3 regions of the Streptomyces doebereineriae genome follow, and region 2 is predicted to be linked to each of the others. Evidence: riboswitches for the same ligand, from Rfam matches in the RefSeq annotation. Region 2 holds a riboswitch; each other region holds the start of a gene.
What was found. Region 2 has a riboswitch for cyclic di-AMP ahead of RNB18_RS48025 (M23 family metallopeptidase). Riboswitches for the same ligand answer to the same signal wherever they lie in the genome.
Positions count from the first base shown of each region.

Region 1: linked by a shared signal. The riboswitch ahead of RNB18_RS48745 (transglycosylase family protein) and the one ahead of RNB18_RS48025 (M23 family metallopeptidase) in region 2 are both predicted to bind cyclic di-AMP.
Region 3: linked by a shared signal. The riboswitch ahead of RNB18_RS24525 (M23 family metallopeptidase) and the one ahead of RNB18_RS48025 (M23 family metallopeptidase) in region 2 are both predicted to bind cyclic di-AMP.

Region 1 is NZ_JAVREZ010000035.1:9,674-15,399, forward strand. Features, by position in the region: gene RNB18_RS48725 (Ppx/GppA phosphatase family protein) at 1-113, opposite strand, end outside; gene RNB18_RS48730 (DUF501 domain-containing protein) at 110-640, opposite strand; gene RNB18_RS48735 (FtsB family cell division protein) at 671-1,147, opposite strand; gene eno (phosphopyruvate hydratase) at 1,248-2,534, opposite strand; gene RNB18_RS48745 (transglycosylase family protein) at 2,828-3,508, opposite strand; cyclic di-AMP (ydaO/yuaA leader) riboswitch at 3,512-3,679, opposite strand; gene RNB18_RS48750 (transglycosylase family protein) at 3,885-4,865, opposite strand; gene RNB18_RS48755 (cytochrome P450 family protein) at 5,058-5,726, opposite strand, start outside.
Region 2 is NZ_JAVREZ010000032.1:65,494-71,219, reverse strand. Features, by position in the region: gene RNB18_RS48035 (PrsW family intramembrane metalloprotease) at 1-656, shown strand, start outside; gene RNB18_RS48030 (aldo/keto reductase) at 769-1,722, opposite strand; gene RNB18_RS48025 (M23 family metallopeptidase) at 1,787-2,821, opposite strand; cyclic di-AMP (ydaO/yuaA leader) riboswitch at 2,833-2,990, opposite strand; gene RNB18_RS48020 (PP2C family protein-serine/threonine phosphatase) at 3,215-4,300, opposite strand; tRNA gene RNB18_RS48015 (tRNA-Met) at 4,408-4,481, opposite strand; gene RNB18_RS48010 (hypothetical protein) at 4,832-5,092, shown strand; gene RNB18_RS48005 (sensor histidine kinase) at 5,166-5,726, shown strand, end outside.
Region 3 is NZ_JAVREZ010000008.1:279,535-285,260, forward strand. Features, by position in the region: gene RNB18_RS24505 (Glu/Leu/Phe/Val dehydrogenase dimerization domain-containing protein) at 1-27, shown strand, start outside; gene RNB18_RS24510 (TetR/AcrR family transcriptional regulator) at 78-686, shown strand; gene RNB18_RS24515 (SGNH/GDSL hydrolase family protein) at 731-1,516, opposite strand; gene RNB18_RS24520 (DUF6250 domain-containing protein) at 1,659-2,378, opposite strand; gene RNB18_RS24525 (M23 family metallopeptidase) at 2,685-3,605, opposite strand; cyclic di-AMP (ydaO/yuaA leader) riboswitch at 3,608-3,779, opposite strand; gene RNB18_RS24530 (alpha-galactosidase) at 4,077-5,726, opposite strand, start outside.

The DNA.
Region 1 (5,726 bases), on a different contig from region 2:
ACGATGGTCATACGCCGGTCCAGGTCGACCAGTTCGCCGGTCTCGGGGTCGCAGTCGGCGACGAGGAGGCGGATGGAGTTCGTACCGCAGTCGACGGCGGCGACGCGGGTCACTGGGCGTTCTCCTCTGCGAGGGACACGCAGGCGCCCTTGCGCCACCACTCCGGCAGCATCGCGATCGCCTCGTCGCCCAGCGGGTTGACGCCCGGGCCCGCGGCGAGCGAGTGGCCCACCAGGACGTGCAGGCACTTCACCCGGTCCGGCATGCCGCCCGCGCTCGGAAAGCCCTCCAGCACCTCGATGGCGTCACGGCGGGCGATGTAGTCCTCGTGCGCGGCCCGGTACGCCGCCGCGAGCTCCGGATCGGTCTGGAGCCGCTCCGTCATCTCCTTCATGACGCCGTTCGCCTCGAGGGTGCCGATCGCCGAGGCGGCGCGCGGGCACGTCAGGTAGTACGTCGTCGGGAAGGGCGTGCCGTCGGGGAGGCGGGGAGCCGTCTCCACCACGTCCGGCTGACCGCAGGGGCAGCGGTGCGCGATCGCGCGCAGTCCGCGCGGCGGCCGGCCGAGCTGCTGCTTGAAGGCCTCGACGTCCGCGTCGGTCGGCTCGGTTCGCGGAGTGGAGGGCGGAGGCGTTTCCATGCCTGTCTTTCTATCGGTCCATCGGTCGGTTCACTGGTCGGAGGCGTCGGACTTGTCGACCCCGTCCCAGACGTTCGCGTACCAGGGGCGGTCCGCGGTCCCGAGGTCGGTGTGCGACTGCCTGGCCGCGCCCGGGTCGACCACGACGAAGCCCGTCTCGCCCGGCATCACATAGTGCAGCCGCTGCCGGATCTGCTGCTCGGCGTAGGTGTCGTCCTGCCAGCGCGCCTTGAGGTCGCGCAGCTTCTCCACCCGCTCGGCGGCCTGCGCCTTCTCCCGCTGCAGATCGGCGATCTCGGCGCGCTGGGAGACGTACTCCCTTATCGGGTACGCCAGCGCCACCACCAGCGTGCACAGCACGAGCGCGAGCAGCGCGGCCCGGCCGGTCAGCCGGGAGCGGCGGGCCTGTCGCTTGGTCTGGGAGCGGTAGACACGGGCCGCGGTCTGCTCGCCGAGCAGTCTGATCCTGGTCGCGGTGGAGAAACGGTCCCGGTCCTTCACAGCCATCGGCTTCCGCCTCCCCTTCTACGTGCGTACGTCCCCGCACACGGTACGGGACCGGTACGGGGACGTACGTACGACTGGCTAAGGCTTAGCCCTGCCGGGGTCAGCCCTTGAAGCGGGGGAAGGCCGAGCGGCCCGCGTACACCGCCGCGTCGTCGAGGATCTCCTCGATGCGCAGGAGCTGGTTGTACTTGGCGACGCGCTCGGAGCGGGCCGGGGCGCCGGTCTTGATCTGGCCGCAGTTGGTGGCGACGGCGAGGTCGGCGATGGTGACGTCCTCCGTCTCGCCGGAGCGGTGGGACATCATGCACTTGAAGCCGCTGCGCTGGGCGAGCTCGACGGCGTCCAGGGTCTCGGTGAGCGAGCCGATCTGGTTCACCTTGACGAGCAGCGCGTTGGCGGCGCCGTCGTCGATGCCGCGGGCCAGGCGCTCCGGGTTGGTGACGAACAGGTCGTCGCCGACGATCTGGACCTTGTCACCGAGCTTGTCGGTGAGGACCTTCCAGCCGGCCCAGTCGTCCTCGAACAGCGGGTCCTCGATGGAGACGAGCGGGTAGGCCGCCACGAGCTCCTCGTAGTACTCCGTCATCTCGGCCGCTGAGCGGTCCTTGCCCTCGAACTGGTACTTGCCGTCCTTGTAGAACTCGGAGGCGGCGACGTCGAGCGCCAGGGCGACCTGCTCGCCGGGGATGTAACCGGCTTCCTTGATGGCCTCGAGGATGAGGTCCAGGGCGGCGCGGTTGGACTCCAGGTTCGGCGCGAAGCCGCCCTCGTCACCGAGGCCGGTGGACAGGCCCTTGCTCTTCAGGACCTTCTTGAGGGTGTGGTAGACCTCGGTGCCCCAGCGCAGCGCCTCGGAGAAGGACTCCGCGCCGATCGGGGCGATCATGAACTCCTGGATGTCCACGTTGGAGTCGGCGTGCGAGCCGCCGTTCAGGATGTTCATCATCGGCACCGGCAGCAGGTGCGCGTTCGGGCCGCCCAGGTAGCGGAAGAGCGGGAGGTCGCTGGCCTCGGAGGCGGCGTGGGCGACGGCGAGGGAGACGCCGAGGATGGCGTTGGCGCCGAGCGAGCCCTTGTTGTCGGTGGCGTCCAGGTCGAACATGGCCTGGTCGATCAGGCGCTGCTCGGTGGCGTCGTAGCCGACGAGCTCCGGGCCGATTTGCTCGATGACGGCGAGGACGGCCTTCTCGACACCCTTGCCCTGGTAGCGGTTGGGGTCACCGTCGCGGAGCTCGATGGCCTCGAAGGCACCCGTGGAGGCGCCGGACGGAACGGCGGCACGACCCGTGCTGCCGTCGTCGAGGCCGACCTCGACCTCGACCGTGGGGTTGCCTCGGGAGTCCAGGATTTCCCGGGCTACGACGACGTCGATGGACGGCACGAGCATCTCCTTCTTGGGGTGTGACACGGTCCGCCGGGACCGCGGTGGGTTCTGCGAGACCGAGCCTAACCGGCTCCGGTGGATCGGCCACCGTGTGGACCGCCCCGTGGACAGAACCGAGAGTAAATTGTTTCTGAACTGAACAAAGACGTCCCGGCAGCGGCGCATGAAAAACCCCGCTCCGGTGCGTACGGGGGAACACGCACCGGAGCGGGGAGCCCGTGGGGACGGGGGGGGACCCTCACGAGGCCTTCATCATGAAGGACACGGATGTGAGGGCGCTGTGGTTCGGCTGGGTCTTACTTCAGGTGCAGCTGCTGACCCGGGTAGATGAAGTCGGCGTCGGTGATGATGTCCTTGTTCAGCTTGAACAGCTTCTGCCAGCCGCCCTTGACCTGGTGCTTCTCGGCGATCGAGCTGAGGGTGTCACCCTTGACGACCTTGTACTCGCCGTCGCCCTTCTTGACCTTCTTGCCGGTCGGGGTGGTGACGGTCTTCTTGGCCGCCGGGCGGTCGGTCGAACGGGAGGCGCTCTGCTCCTCGGTCGAACGGCTGCTCGTGTTCGAGGAGCTGTTGGAGGAGGACGAGCTGCTGCCGCCGCTGTAGGTGGCGCTGGACAGGCCCGTGCCGCAGACCGGCCAGGCACCCTTGCCCTGCGAGGCGAGGACCTTCTCGGCGACGGCGATCTGCTGGGACTTGCTGGCCTGGTTGGCCTGCGCGGCGTACTGCGTGCCGCCGTACGCGGCCCAGGTGGAGGCCGAGAACTGGAGACCGCCGTAGTAGCCGTTGCCGGTGTTGATGGACCAGTTGCCGCCGGACTCGCACTGGGCGACGGTGTCCCACTCGGAGGCGGTGGCGGCGGAGGCGTTGCCGGCCGCCATCAGCGGGGCGGCGATGGCGACACCGGTGACACCGGCGAGCGCGGCGGCGCGGGTGGCCTTGGACGGACGACGGTGCTTGCCCTTACCGGAAAACAGCATGGTGGATCCCCTCACCGACGCCTGCGAGGTGAGCTGTCGGGTTCGGGCCGGTTGAGTTGCCCGGTCGCGCACCCTGCGGTGCGCGGCTTCACCCCAAGCCGGTCCAGCGTGAACTGCTGGGTCCGGCGCTTACCTTGGGTCCCCCGCTCCTGCCTACGGCGCTTGACGCGACGACTGTTCCCGTACGGCCGCTGGCAGGATTCGGCGTTGCGACAGACGGGGCTCGGGTTGCCGAGCGGTCACGACCGTAGACACGCGTTCGGCGGAATTTCAAAGACGATCAGGGCTTCTGAGACTCATCCCACACTTTCACCAAAGTGGACATTCGGTGCGAAGTGTGACGTGAACTCCCGCTGTTTTTCTGGGCTTTTCAGCCCTATTCAACCCCTGTGTCGAGCGCCTGACCGGCGACGATGTTGCTCGGGTCGGCCCCGATACGGTCCTTGTTCTCGGCGTAGAGGGCGCGCCATCCGCCGTCGAGGCCAAGGGAGTCGGCGATGGAGGCGAGGGAGTCGCCCTCCTGGACGGTGTAGGTACGGGCGGCGTGCCGGCCGACCGTGGCGGAAGCCGTGCTCTTCGTCGCACTCCCCTCGGCGCTGCCGCCCCGGTGCTTGCCGGAGCCGAGGGCGCCGACGTCCACGAGGGCCGAAGAGCTGCCCTCCTGCCACGACTTGTCCGCTTCATCCTCTTCTGGACTCACCACGGGCGAGCTGTCGGAAGGCTGCGCTTCTTCCGTGGCGGAACCTTCGGAACTCGAAGAGTTCTTTTTGTCCGACTTGGCGGAACCAGCGTCGCCGCTGGAGGAGGTGGCCGACGGCGAGGGAGTCGCGGACGAGCCGTCCAGCGCGTCGAGCAGACCGGAAGACTCCTCGGAGCCCGACGAGTTGGAGGAACCGGACGAATCGGATGATTCCGACGAGCCGGAGGCCGAAGCCGAGGGCGTCCCGCTCTCCAGACCCGTGTCGACATCCGCCGAGCCCGAGTCCTTGCTGAGACCGTTGAGCAGACCGCAGGTCGGCCATGCGGCGATGCCCTGGTCCGCGAGGAGCTTCTCGGCCACGGCTATCTGCTGGTTGCGGCTGGCCAGGTCCGCGGTCTTGGCGTACTCGAGGCCGCCGTACTTCTCCCAGTTCTCCTGGGACATCTGGAGGCCGCCGTAGTAGCCGTTGCCGTCGTTCGCGCTCCAGGAGCCGCCGCTCTCGCACTCCGCGACCCGGTCCCAGGTGGTGCCGGTGGCGGCGCTCGCTCCGGTCGCTCCAAGCAGTGGGATCGCGATGGCGGATCCCGTCACACCGGCCGCAATGAGGAGAGCCGGAGCCTGACGGGGGCGACGGTGACGACCGTTCCCGGAGAGCATGAGGGGACCTTTCCCGAGAGAGCAGGGACCTGCGCGGCGGATGTTGCAGGGCACCGCGCTGGTCCGTGAACGTATAGGGGTTCGATCACTTGTCACAAGTTAATGCCGCGTAGATCACGTGAAGATCACAGACTTGAGGTCGCGTCATGTTTACGCGGCCCCGCGCGGGGATAGGCCGGACCCCTCGGTCGATTACCGGACGGGCGTGAACTCCACGGGCAAAGTACGCAGTCCACGCATGATGAGCCCCCCACGCCAGCGCAAATCGGCTGAATCCACCCCGAGTTGCAGGTCCGGGAGACGGGTGAGGAGGGTGGCGAGCGCGGTCTGCCCCTCCAGGCGGGCGAGCGGGGCACCGAGGCAGTAGTGGATGCCGTGGCCGTAACCGAGGTGCTGATTGTCACGGCGGGACAGATCGAGCACATCGGGGTCGGCGAACCGCTCGGGATCCCGGTCCGCCGCCGCGAGCACGACGAGCACCGGGTCACCGGCCGCGATGTCCTGACCGCCGATCCGCAGGGGCTCGGTGGCGAACCGCCAGGTGGCCAGCTCGACCGGGCCGTCGTACCGCAGGAGCTCCTCCACACCGGTCTCCAGAAGGCCTCTTTCCCGGTCGGCCAGGGACTGCTGCAGCCGGTTCCGCTGCTCGGGGTGGGTGAGGAGGGCGTACACGCCGTTGCCGATGAGATTGACCGTGGTCTCGAAACCGGCGAACAGAAGGATGAAGGCCATTGCCGCGGCCTCGTTCTCGGTGAGGTGCTCGCCGTGATCGGAGGCGCGGATCAGCCCGGAGATGAGGTCCTCGCCCGGGGCCGGCTCGTCGGGCAGCGCTTCCCGCTTCCGGTGGATGAGCTCGGCGAG
Region 2 (5,726 bases):
TCTCCGCGCTCTCGGCGGAACGTCAGCACGTACGGCGGGTGCTCGTCCCGCTGTCCGGGCTGCTGCTCGCGATGGGCATGCACGCGATGTGGAACGGCTCCTCGACGCTCGGGGAGTACGGGTTCTTCGCGGTGTACGCGATGTTCATGGTGCCGGCGTTCGCGCTGCTGACCTGGCTGGTCATCTGGACGCGGCAGCGGGAGCTGAAAACCGTGCGCGAGGAACTGCCCGCGTACGCCGTCGCCGGGTGGCTGGCGCCGACCGAGCCGTATGTACTGGGCTCGATGCGGGCGCGACGGATGGCGCGGGAGTACGCGCGTCGGCAGTTCGGCGGGCGGGCCGCGGCACGGGCCGTCTCGCAGTACGAGGCGTACGCGACGTCCTTGGCGTTCCTGCGGCGCCGGGGGCGGCTCGGGCGGGCGAACGCCGACTTCGTCGTACGGGAGCGGGAGTTGCTGCACGAGCTGTGGCGGCGGCGGGACGTCGCGCGACCCGCGCTGGACCACGCCGCCCGGATGACGGCGCCGCCGGTCCCGGTGACCGCGCCGCCCTGGCCGGTGTACGGGGTGTACGGCTATCCGCCGCACCCGGTCCAGCCGGCCCAACCGGCCCACCCGACGGTGCCGTACCCCGCGTACAACCCGTACCGGACGTAGCTCGACCACAACAGGAACCGTGGGCGCCCTGCTCGGCGCGGCCACTCCGCCGCGCGGACCGCGGCGCCGACCGTGCAGAGCCCGGCACCGTCGGCCGGGCCCTGCGCTCGAGTCAGGCCGACGCCTCCGTCAAGCGAGCCGCCTCCTCCTCCGTCAGCACCAGCTCCGCCACCCCCAGCAGCGCCGGCAGCTGTGCCGCCGTACGCGCGGAAGCGATGGGGGCCGCGACCGTCGGCCGGGACGCGAGCCAGGCGAGGGCGACTGTGGCGACCGGGACGGTGTGGGCCTCGGCGATGTCGTCCAGGGCCGCGAGCACCTTCTGCCCGCGCTCGGTGTCCAGGTGCTTGCCGGCGCCCGCCGCGGCCCGCGGGCTGTCGACGGTCGCGCCGGGGCGGTACTTGCCGGTGAGGAACCCGGAGGCGAGGGCGTAGTACGGGACGGCGGCGAGGCCCTCGCGCGCGGCCACCGCCTGCAGCTCACCCTCGTAGGTGTCACGGGAGACCAGGTTGTACTGGGGCTGCAGGGCTACATAGCGCGCCAGGCCCTCGCGGTCCGAGAAGGCCAGGGACTCCGCGAGGCGCGCGGCGGAGATGTTGGAGGCGCCGATCGCCCGCACCTTGCCCGCCTTCACCAGCTCGTCCAGCGCGCCGATGATCTCCTCGACCGGCACCTCGGTCTTGTCGAAGTGGGTGTAGTAGAGGTCGATGTGGTCGGTGCCCAGGCGCTGCAGCGAGGCGTCGGCGGCGGCCTTGATGTTGGTGGCGGTCAGGCCGGGGAAGTCGGGGTGCTGGCTGACCTTCGTGGCGATGACGAGGTCGTCGCGGTTGCCCCGCGCCGCCACCCACTTGCCGATGACGGTCTCGGACTCACCGCCGGAGTTGCCGTCGACCCAGGCCGAGTAGGAGTCGGCCGTGTCGAGGAAGTTGCCGCCCGCGGCGGCGTACCCGTCGAGGACGGCGAAGGACTGGGACTCGTCGGCCGTCCAGCCGAACACGTTGCCGCCGAGGGAGAGCGGGAAGACCTCGAGGTCGGAGGAGCCGAGCTTGCGAAGCGGAGAAGCAGTCATGTCCTACGTCAACGCAAGCAGCGGACGCCCGCCTTCCGCAACGGGCGCTAAATCGCCGTAAACCTCAGGGGTTGAGACCCTTGCCGCGCAGCCACGCCATCGGGTCGATCCCGTCGGCCGAGCCGCCCGGGTGGACCTCCAGGTGCAGGTGCGCGCCGGTCACGTTGCCCGTGGCGCCCACGCGGCCGATGACGTCACCGGTGCTGACCTTCTGGCCGACGCTGACGCTGATCGAGGACTGGTGGCAGAACCACAGCTCGGTGCCGTCGTCGAGGGTCAGGATCGTGCGGTAGCCATAGGAACCGGCCCAGCCGGCCTCGGTGATGGTGCCGCTGTGGATGGCCTTGATGAGCGTGCCCGTGGGCGCGGCGAAGTCGAGGCCCGTGTGGTAGCCGGAGGACCACAGCGAACCGGCCTGACCGAAGGTCGAGGTGATGGTGTACGACGAGGTCGGCAGCGTGTACTGCTTGGCGAGCTCGGCCAGGCGCTCGGCCTCGGCCTTCTTCGCGGCCGCCTCCTCCGCCTTCTTCTTCGCGGCGGCGGCCTTCTCCTGAGCGTCCTTCTCCGCCTTGGCGGCGGCCGCGTCGGCCTCCTTCTCGGCGGCGGCCGCGACGGCCTGGGCGGCCTTGGTGTCGATCTGGTCCTGCTGCCGCTCGGCCTGGGCCAGGATGCGCGAGCGCAGTGCCTCACCGGCGTCCGAGGTGCCCTTGGTGGTGTCGGCGGTGGTGGCGCCGACGCTGCTGAAGGCGCTCGTGTCGTCCGCGGCGGAGTCGGCGTCGTCCGAGATGAGCGAACCCACGGAGGGCAGGTCGGGCATGGAGATCGTGACCGGCGGCTTGCCGGTGTTGGCGCTGGCCATCCCGCCCGCGCTGACGGCGGCTATGACACCGACGCCCAGAACGGTGGAGCTGCGGGCGAATCCTCCGCCACGCTGCTTGGCGACGCGATGCCGGCCACGTACGGCGGGGAGGGTCTCCGCGGTGGGGTTCCACTCCCCCAGCGGGGCCTCGTCGTCGGCGCGGTAGCCGCCGTACACAAGTGTGTCTGTACTGCGCTGACCGGGCTCGAACGGAGCCTCAGGGGCAGGCGGGTTCGCCACGTGGGCGCACTCCTTTCCTTCCTTCTCGCCTACCGGGTTAGCTGACGGGTTCGGAGCAGGAAGGTCTCCTACGCGCGTATACCCGCCGTGCTGCCACGGCGGAGTACGAGCGATTCACCCCAAGTTGGTGGTTCCCCGGTTCCCTTGCGGAATTCGGCGCGTGAGCACGGAGCCATCTCTTGTGACGGCTGGGACGACCGCGCTGCGTTATCGAACGTTAATAGACCCGGGGGCCCGATTCCAAGCTGTTCCGCTTGATCATTAACGAAATCCGGCAGGACTTACGGCCCATGAACGGTGAAAAACGGGCGAGTTGACCTCACCTCAGGCAACCCACAGGTTTTGACTGCGCGTCAGTGGTTATGCGGAGGGCGCTCACCCGCTCACCCCACGTCACAAAGGCCGTCGCACGGCGAGCAGCGCCAGGTCGTCGGTGAGGAAGCCACCGGAATGCCGGCGCGCCTCCCCCACGAGGGCGGCGAGCAGCGCGCCGGGCTCCCGGAAGGCGCGCCCGGCCAGCCGCGCCTCGGGGTCGTAGAACCGCCCCTGCCGGTCCCGCGCCTCGGACAGTCCGTCCGTATACAGCAGCAGTGTGGCCCCGCCGGGGAAGCCGTACTTTTCGCCCCGGTCGGGCCAGGTGCCGAGGTCGCCCATGCCGAGCGGCAGCGCGGGGTCCTGGGCGGGCAGCGCGCGCACCGTGCCGTCGGTGTGCAGCAGCAGGGGCGGCGGATGCCCGCGGTTGACGATCCGTACGACCCCGTCGTCGTGCGGGAGTTCGGCGAGGACGGCCGTGGTGAACCCCTCGAAGACCTCGACGCTGTCCCGCCGCGTCGCCTCCCGCGCCAGCGCCCGCTCCAGCCGCCGGGCGACGGCCTCCAGCGTGGTCTCCCGCTCGGCGGCCTCCCGGAACGCCCCGATGACGATCGCGACGGCCGCCACCGCCCCCATCCCCTTGCCGCGCACGTCCCCGACGATCATCCGTACGCCGTGCGGGCTGTCCTGCACGGCGTACAGGTCCCCGCCGATGAACGCGTCCGCCTGGGCCGCCTCGTAGCGCACCGCGATGTCGAACCCGCCGATCCGCCCGGCGGGCCCGGGCAGCACCGCCCGCTGTGCGGCCTCGGCGATCTCGCGCTGGGAGGCGAGGCGTTCGCTGCTGCGGCGGACGAGGAGATTGATGAGGACCGCGAGGACGGCGACCGTCACCACGGTGACCGTCTCGGTGACGGCGTCGACTTCGAGGAGGATGCCGAGCCGCAGGTGGACCGCGAGGACGACGAGGACGGTCGCGAGGCCGGTGAGGACGGTGCCGCGCCTGGAGTAGAGCGGGGCCGCGACCAGAGGCGCGGCGGTGAAGAGGGGCGCGGCGGAGAACTGGGACGGTGTGAGGTAGTCGTAGCACCCACCCGCGACGAGCAGCAGCGCCGGGAGCAGGCGAACGAAGGTGCGCGCGTACGAGATCGGCCCCTCCTGCTCCACGCCTCCAGGTTTCCCGGAGCGGGAGCGGGAGGCGAGCGGGGTGGCCCGACCGGGGGAAACACTCAGGGCCGGAGTCCAGTAACTGGACTCCGGCCCTGAGCCGTGAGTAGCGGGGACAGGATTTGAACCTGCGACCTCTGGGTTATGAGCCCAGCGAGCTACCGAGCTGCTCCACCCCGCGTCGTTGTGTGACCAGCATACGTCATCCGCGGGGTGGTTCGCGCCAGGATTGTTTCGGAGGCGGCCGGGTCTCCTCGGCGAGCTTGTGCGCGGCCGGGACGGAGACGCCGAGCCGGTTCACCATGGTGTCGAGGACGGCCTCCGGGGCCGGACCCGTGGAGCGGACCACCGCGCCCCGGCACGGCCGGGGGGCGGGGATTCGCCGGACTGCCGTAAGTGGGCGGCCTCTGCGGGGTGTGACCGTGCGCTGCCGGACGGGAGGAGCGGGTCCCTTGTGCAGGCGGCGCGGGTCCGGTCGGCCCGGCGAGGGCGGCGTACCGTGGCGCCCCTCACGGAAGCGAGGAGGGGGTCATGGCGGCAGACGACGAGCGACCGGTGGAGATCGACAAGCGGGACATCCCGCTCTCCGGCGGCCGGACCCTGCGGGTGACGGAGTTCGGCAACGGCAGCATCCGGCTGGCAGTGCGGGCGGGTTCTCCCTATGTGGTGACGAGCCTGGAGCAGATCGACGACGGGGCCGTACTGAAGCTCTCTCCCGGCCGCGAGGGATCGAACGCCCACCGGAACTGGGTCCGCGACCACGGCGACGGTCACGACGGCCGCCCGGAGTGAGCCCCGCTCGGGCGTCCCGATGGTGTAGCGGGCTACACCGTGCGCCCGGGCTCGATCATCTAGCGTGAGCCGCATGTGGAAGTCGGTGCAGCGTGCGGCGATGGCGACGGTGCACCTCGTGGTGGCCGCGGCGATGTGCTTCGGCGTGTACATCTTCATCACCGTGCTGCTGATCGCCGCCATCGGGACGGTCGCCGTGGTCGGCTGCTGGCTGCTGCCCGAGGCCGTGCTGCTGATACGGCGGATCGCCGGCGCCAAGCGCAACCTGACCGCCCTGTGGACGGGCAGGGAGATCCCCGAGGCGTACCCGCCGATGACCGGCACGCTCCGCGAGCAGCTGCGGATTTCCGTGCAGGACCCCGGCACGCTCAGGGACTTGCGCTGGATGGTCGCCTATTACCTCTACGGCGCCCTCCTCGCCCTCGCCCTCCCGCTGTGGCCCCTCGGCCTGGTGGTCGACGGTGTGTGGGCCGGGGCCCTGCGCCGCAGCCCGGTCGTCCTGCCGCTGATCGTGAAGCTCGCGGACACCGAGGCCCGTTGGTCGACCGCGCTGCTCATGCCCTCCCCGAAGGCCAGGCTGGCCCGGCGGGTCGAGGAGCTGAAGGAGACCCGGGCCGACGCCATCGCCGCACAC
Region 3 (5,726 bases), on a different contig from region 2:
GCGGACCGGTTCGGCTGGTACCGCTGACCTGGGCCCTCGGGGCGGCGCCCCACCGAGCGACGGCTTAGGGTGACCCCGTGGCGAGAGTGCGGTTGACAGTGGCCGAGCGGCGCGAGGAGCTGCTGCGGGCCGCCATCGAGCAGATCGAGGCGCGGGGCGTGGCGGCCGTCAGGATCGCCGACGTGGCCTCGGCGCTCGGAGTCAGCAACGCCCTGGTGCTCTACCACTTCTCCACGAAGGAGAAGCTGGTCGCCGCCGCGTTCACCTACGCCGCCGAGGACGATCTGGCCCATCTGCGCAAGCTCCTGGGCCGCCGTACCAGCGCCCTGCGTCGGCTGCGGGCGGCCGTTCGCTGGTACGCGCCGACGGGCCAGGCCAAGGGCTGGCGGCTGTGGATCGAGGGCTGGGCGGTGGCCCTGCGCGAGCCGGCGCTCCAGGAGGTCACCCGCGACCTCGACAGGCGCTGGAAGGCGGCACTCGCGGAAGTGATCGCCGAGGGCGTGGCCGCGGGCGAGTTCCACTGCCCGGACCCGCAAGCCACAGCCCTGCGCCTCACCGCCCTCCTGGACGGCCTGGCCGTCCAACTGACGTCCTACGCGGGCGCGGTGCCCAGGTCCCGGGCCCAGGCGTGGGTGGACGAGGCCCTGGCCCGCGAACTCGGGCTGGACGGCACGGGATCCGCATAGCGGTGGCAGGGCGAAATCCGCCCGGCCCCGGCCACGCGCACAGCTCAAGCCACCGAAGCGATCCGGGTCTTGATGTCGTCCGGCGACAGCACGCCCTTGGCCGTCACGTGGTCCCCGGAGGACTCCCCCCGCAGCCGACGCCCGATCCACGGCACCAGATACTCCCGGGCCCAGTGGACGTCGTCCCGTCGCACGTCCAGCGGACCTCGCGGCGGAAGCGGCGGCCACTGCTGGTCCGGGTCGGCCGGGACCTCGAGACCGAGGACCTGACCCGCGCGGAGGGCCACACGCGTGTGCCCCTCCGGGGAGAGGTGCAGCCGGTCGCCGTCCCAGGCCCGCCGGTCCTGAATGGTCTTCAGGGACCACAGGTCGAGCACCGGACATCCGTACCGGTCGGCGACGGCCCGCACATGTCCGTTGTACGTGGCGATCTTGCCCCGCAGATGCTTGAGCACGGGAACGCCACGCGTGTCGAAGCCGGTCGTCACCATGACCGTGCCGCACGCCTCGGTGAGCCGGGCGATCGCCCGCTCGAAGCGCTCGGCGACCTCGTCGGGGTCGGTTCCGGGCCGGATGATGTCGTTGCCGCCGGCGCAGAACGACACCAGGTCCGGTGCCAGTTCGACGGCCTGCGGAAGCTGGTCCTCGACGATCTGGTCGAGCAGCTTCCCGCGTACGGCGAGATTGCTGTACCTGAAATCGCCCTCGGGCCGCCGGTCCGCGAGAAGTACCGCGAACCGGTCGGCCCATCCGACGAACGCCCCGTCGGGGCCGGGGTCGCCGACGCCCTCGGTGAAGCTGTCCCCCACCGCCACGTACGACCCGATCACTGAACTGCTGTCATCCTTCGAATCGTCTGCCACAGCCGTTCATGATTCACCTTCGAATGTGACCTACGCGACCGTAGGAAGGGCTTGACGGGCGGTGAGATAAGCCACTCCTAAAGTGTTCACCAAACAAGGAATAGGTCTCTCATCGGGAACGTTGACGCTGCGACCGCCATACCCTGAAGTCGCTGATACGGAAGTGGCTCCACGTGGTCCGGAACGCGAAGTGCCCAGTCGTATAAGGCTCCGGGTCGTTGTAGTCGAAGACGAGTCGCCCGTTGTTCCACCACTGCACCTTGGAGCCGTCGGAGACGATCCGCACCCGGTTCGGCTCGTTCGCGGTGAGCAGCGGCTCGGTGTAGTCGTAGATCAGCGGTCGCACACCGGGCTCCCCGACGTATCGGCGCAGCCGTGTCGTGGTGTTGTAGTTGGCGCCGTAGCCCGAGTAGTACGTCTTCAGGTAGTCGTACTCCGCGAGCGCCCCGCCCCGCCGGGTGGCGAAGAGGTCGTCGGGGGACCGGACGTCGACCGCGTTCCAGAAATTGTTCAGGTCGGACACCCGGTCGTTGGCCCCGCCCGCGGAGACGGGTGTGGCGGTGTACTCCAGGACGTACGGCCCTTCGAGTGGCTGCCTGAACCAGATCGTCGCGCCCGCGGGCACGTCGACCTCCAACACCCCGCGCTGCGCGGTGACCGTGCCGCCCTGCTCCAGTTCGACGGCCCAGCGACCGAGGCCGTGGCGGAAGTCGTCGTGGGCGATGAGGCGACGGTGGCGGGGCGAGGCGCTCGCGGTGACCGCGGGGGCGAGGGCGGCCAGGGCGGTGCCGGCGGCGAGGGCTCCGAAGGCTCTACGGGTGGTCGTCATGCGAGAGCGTTCCTTCCGGGGACGGCCCGGGCGCACGAGGGGTCTCGGAGCCCAGGCGACAGTCGGGGTACGTGGATTGCAGAGAGTGGGTCGCCGGACACAGTGACCTCCCACAGTCTAGAAAGCGCTTGCCCCACTACGGAGTTCACTCTGTCCCCACCCTCCCCCGCCTGTCGACGCCCTGAGCGCGCCTGCCACAAGAACGCAATGAAGTGATCATGAAGGCGCGGACCGGCTCAGACCGGGAACACCGAAGGCCGGACCCGGGGATCGGGGTCCGGCCTTCGGTGGCACAGGGGGGCGTTGTCAGCCGACGGCGACACCCTTCGAACGGAGGTAGGCGACCGGGTCCACGTCGGAGCCGTAGTCCGGCGTGGTGCGGATCTCGAAGTGCAGGTGCGGGCCGGTGACATTGCCGGTCGCGCCGGACAGGCCGATCTGCTGACCCTCGGTCACGGCCTGTCCGGCCGAGACGGAGAGCTGCGACAGGTGGGCGTACTGCGCGTAGTAGCCGTCGTTGAGCTTGATGACGACCTGGTTGCCGTAGGCGCCGCCCCAGCCCGCGGAGACGACCGTGCCCGCGGCCACGGCCTTGAGCGAGGTGCCGGTCGGGACGACGAAGTCGACGCCGGTGTGGTAGCCGCTGGACCACATGCTGCCCGCCACGCGGTAACCGGTGCCGATGGTGGCGCCGGTGACCGGAAGGGTGTAGCCACTGGAGCTGGTGGTGGCGGAGCTCTGGGTGGCGGCCGTCGAGTTCGAGGACGACTTCGACGCCGCCTTCTCCGTCTTCTTCGCCTTCGAGGAGGACGAGGAAGCGGAGGACTCGGTCTTCGTGGTGCTCGTCCTGGCCTTCTTGCCGATCGAGAGCTTCAGACCGGGGTGGATCAGCGACGGGTCGTCTCCGATGGCCGAGCGGTTGTCGGCGTAGAGCTTCTTCCAGCCACCGCTGACGTTCTGCTCATCGGCGATCTTCGAAAGATAGTCGCCGACGCGCACCGAATAGGTGCGCACAGTCGAGGTCTTCGCGGCCGTCTTTTCAGCGGACTTCTGCGCGACCGGAAGCGACTGAACGGCCTTTTCCGACACGGACTGGGGGGTGGCGGCGTGAGCGCCGGTGGCCCCCATGAACGGGAGTGCGAGAGCGGCGCCTCCGGTTCCGGCAACGGCTATCGAGCGGGTGAAGCGCTGGGACTTCGGACGGCGGTGCTTACCCTTCGCGGGCATGGTGAATTCCTCTCCGGCGCCTGCGAGGTGAGCTGTCGGGTGCGAGCTGGAGATGCCCGGCCGCGTCGAGACGCGACTTAACCCCAAGCCGTTCCGGAGACCGGAACAGGCGAAACTACCTGTGGGTCCCCCGCTCCTGCCGTGCACGGGTGAGTGAGTGAGCGGAATCCGTTCGGCGGCAGGATTGGGCGTCCGACCGGATCGGTGGCGAACGTAAGCGAACAAGACGCAAAGGGACAAGTGAGAGGTTCCCTGTGTATGCGTTCCTGTTGATCCCTTAAGAGAATTACCGGTCACGCTGCGTGGATCGGGCGCCCATTACCCGGCCTGAATCCCCTTGTAGAACCTGCGAATTACGTGAACATGACGGGCGACACACCGTCACGGATATGACGCTCCTCACGTCACGAATTCACAGGAACCCTGATTCCGGAAGGAGTTGGAAGGAAGCTATTAATTCGGACAGAAGCCCTAGATGCGACGCAGTCGGATAACCGTCGCATCGAGGTCGCCGCGCAAACCGGTACGAAGTCCGTGATGCAGCAATACGGCCCCTCGGTGCACTTCGCCCGTTTCGGGGCATTCGTACGACGCCGTCGGGTCGAGTCCACGCAGCCGCAACGCCGGGACCGGCTCGCCGTACTGCTGCGCCTGGAGCCAGGCGAGGACGACGGACTCGCCCCCGAGGACGTACTGCACCGCACTCAGGCCGCCCCGCGGAGGCCTCAGCCGGTAGAGGTCGCCGCGCTGCACCAAGGGCCGGATCTCCTTGTAGAGAGCCACCCACCGCCCGGCCTCGGCGAGCTCCTCCTCGGTCCACTCCGCGAGGTCCCCGCCGACCCCGAGCACCCCGGCCATCGCGCTCACGAACCGGAACCGCAGCGAGCTCACCCGGTCGTTGAGCTGGGTATTGGGGCTGTCGGTGACCCAGGCGGCCATCACGCGCGCGGGGTGGATCTGACTGAAGCCGTACTGAATGGCCAGGCGGTCGAGCGGGTCGGTGTTGTCCGAGGTCCACACCTGGTCGGTGCGGCTGAGCACCCCGAGGTCGATCCTGCCGCCGCCACCCGAGCAGGACTCGAAGGCGACGCCCGGGTGGGCTTCCCGCAAGCGGTCCAAAAGGGCATAGAAGCCGCGTACATGGTCGACCCACAGACGCTGCGGATAAGGGTCGCCGGGCCAGCCCGCGTCCGTGAAGCAGCGGTTGAAGTCCCACTTCACATAGTCGATCGGGGCCGAGGAGAGCAAGGTGTCGAGCTGCCCCCACAGGTACTCCTGGACGTCCTCGCGCGCGAGGTTCAGCACGAGCTGATTGCGGAACTCCGTCCGCTTTCGTCCTGCTTGGTACTGCACCCAGTCCGGGTGGGCACGGTACAGCTCGCTGTCCGGGTTGATCATCTCCGGCTCGACCCAGATGCCGAACTGCATGCCGAGCCCGTGCACGTACTCACCGAGCGGCTTGAGGCCGTTCGGGAAGCGGTCGGGGTTGGGGGCCCAGTCGCCCAGCCCGGCCCGGTCACTGGTGCGGGCACCGAACCAGCCGTCGTCGACCACGAACAGCTCGACGCCCATCGCCGCGGCCCGCCGGGCGAGGGTGCCCTGCTGCTCCTCGGAGATGTCGAAGTTGGTGGCCTCCCAGGAGTTGAACAGCACGGGACGGTCCTGGTCCGCGCCCGGGATGACGTACGCCCGCTGGTAGGCGTGCCAGGCGCGGCTCGCCCCGCCGAACCCGCCGTCGCTCCAGAGACCGGCGAAGACAGGGGTCGTGAACGACTCCCCGGCCGCCAGCCGGAGCAGACCCGAGTCGTCGTATCCGGCGCCCCCGGTGATCTGCACGCGCGCGTCGGGGAGTTGCGCGACGGCGATCCGCCAGGACCCCGACCAGCCGAGGGCGACCCCGTAGACCTCGCCCCGCTCCTCGGTGGCGTCGGTGTCGAGGGCGACCCAGGGCAGGTGCTGGTGCCCGGTGTGGCCGCGACGGCTGCCGATGACCTTCTCGCCGTAGGTGAGGGGGGTCTGCGTGAGCAGGGACTCGGCGGCCCAGCGGCCGTGCAGCTGGGACAGCCGCCAGCCGTCCTCCCGGTCGGGCAGGGTCCAGGTGGCGGAGTCGGCGCGCAGCAG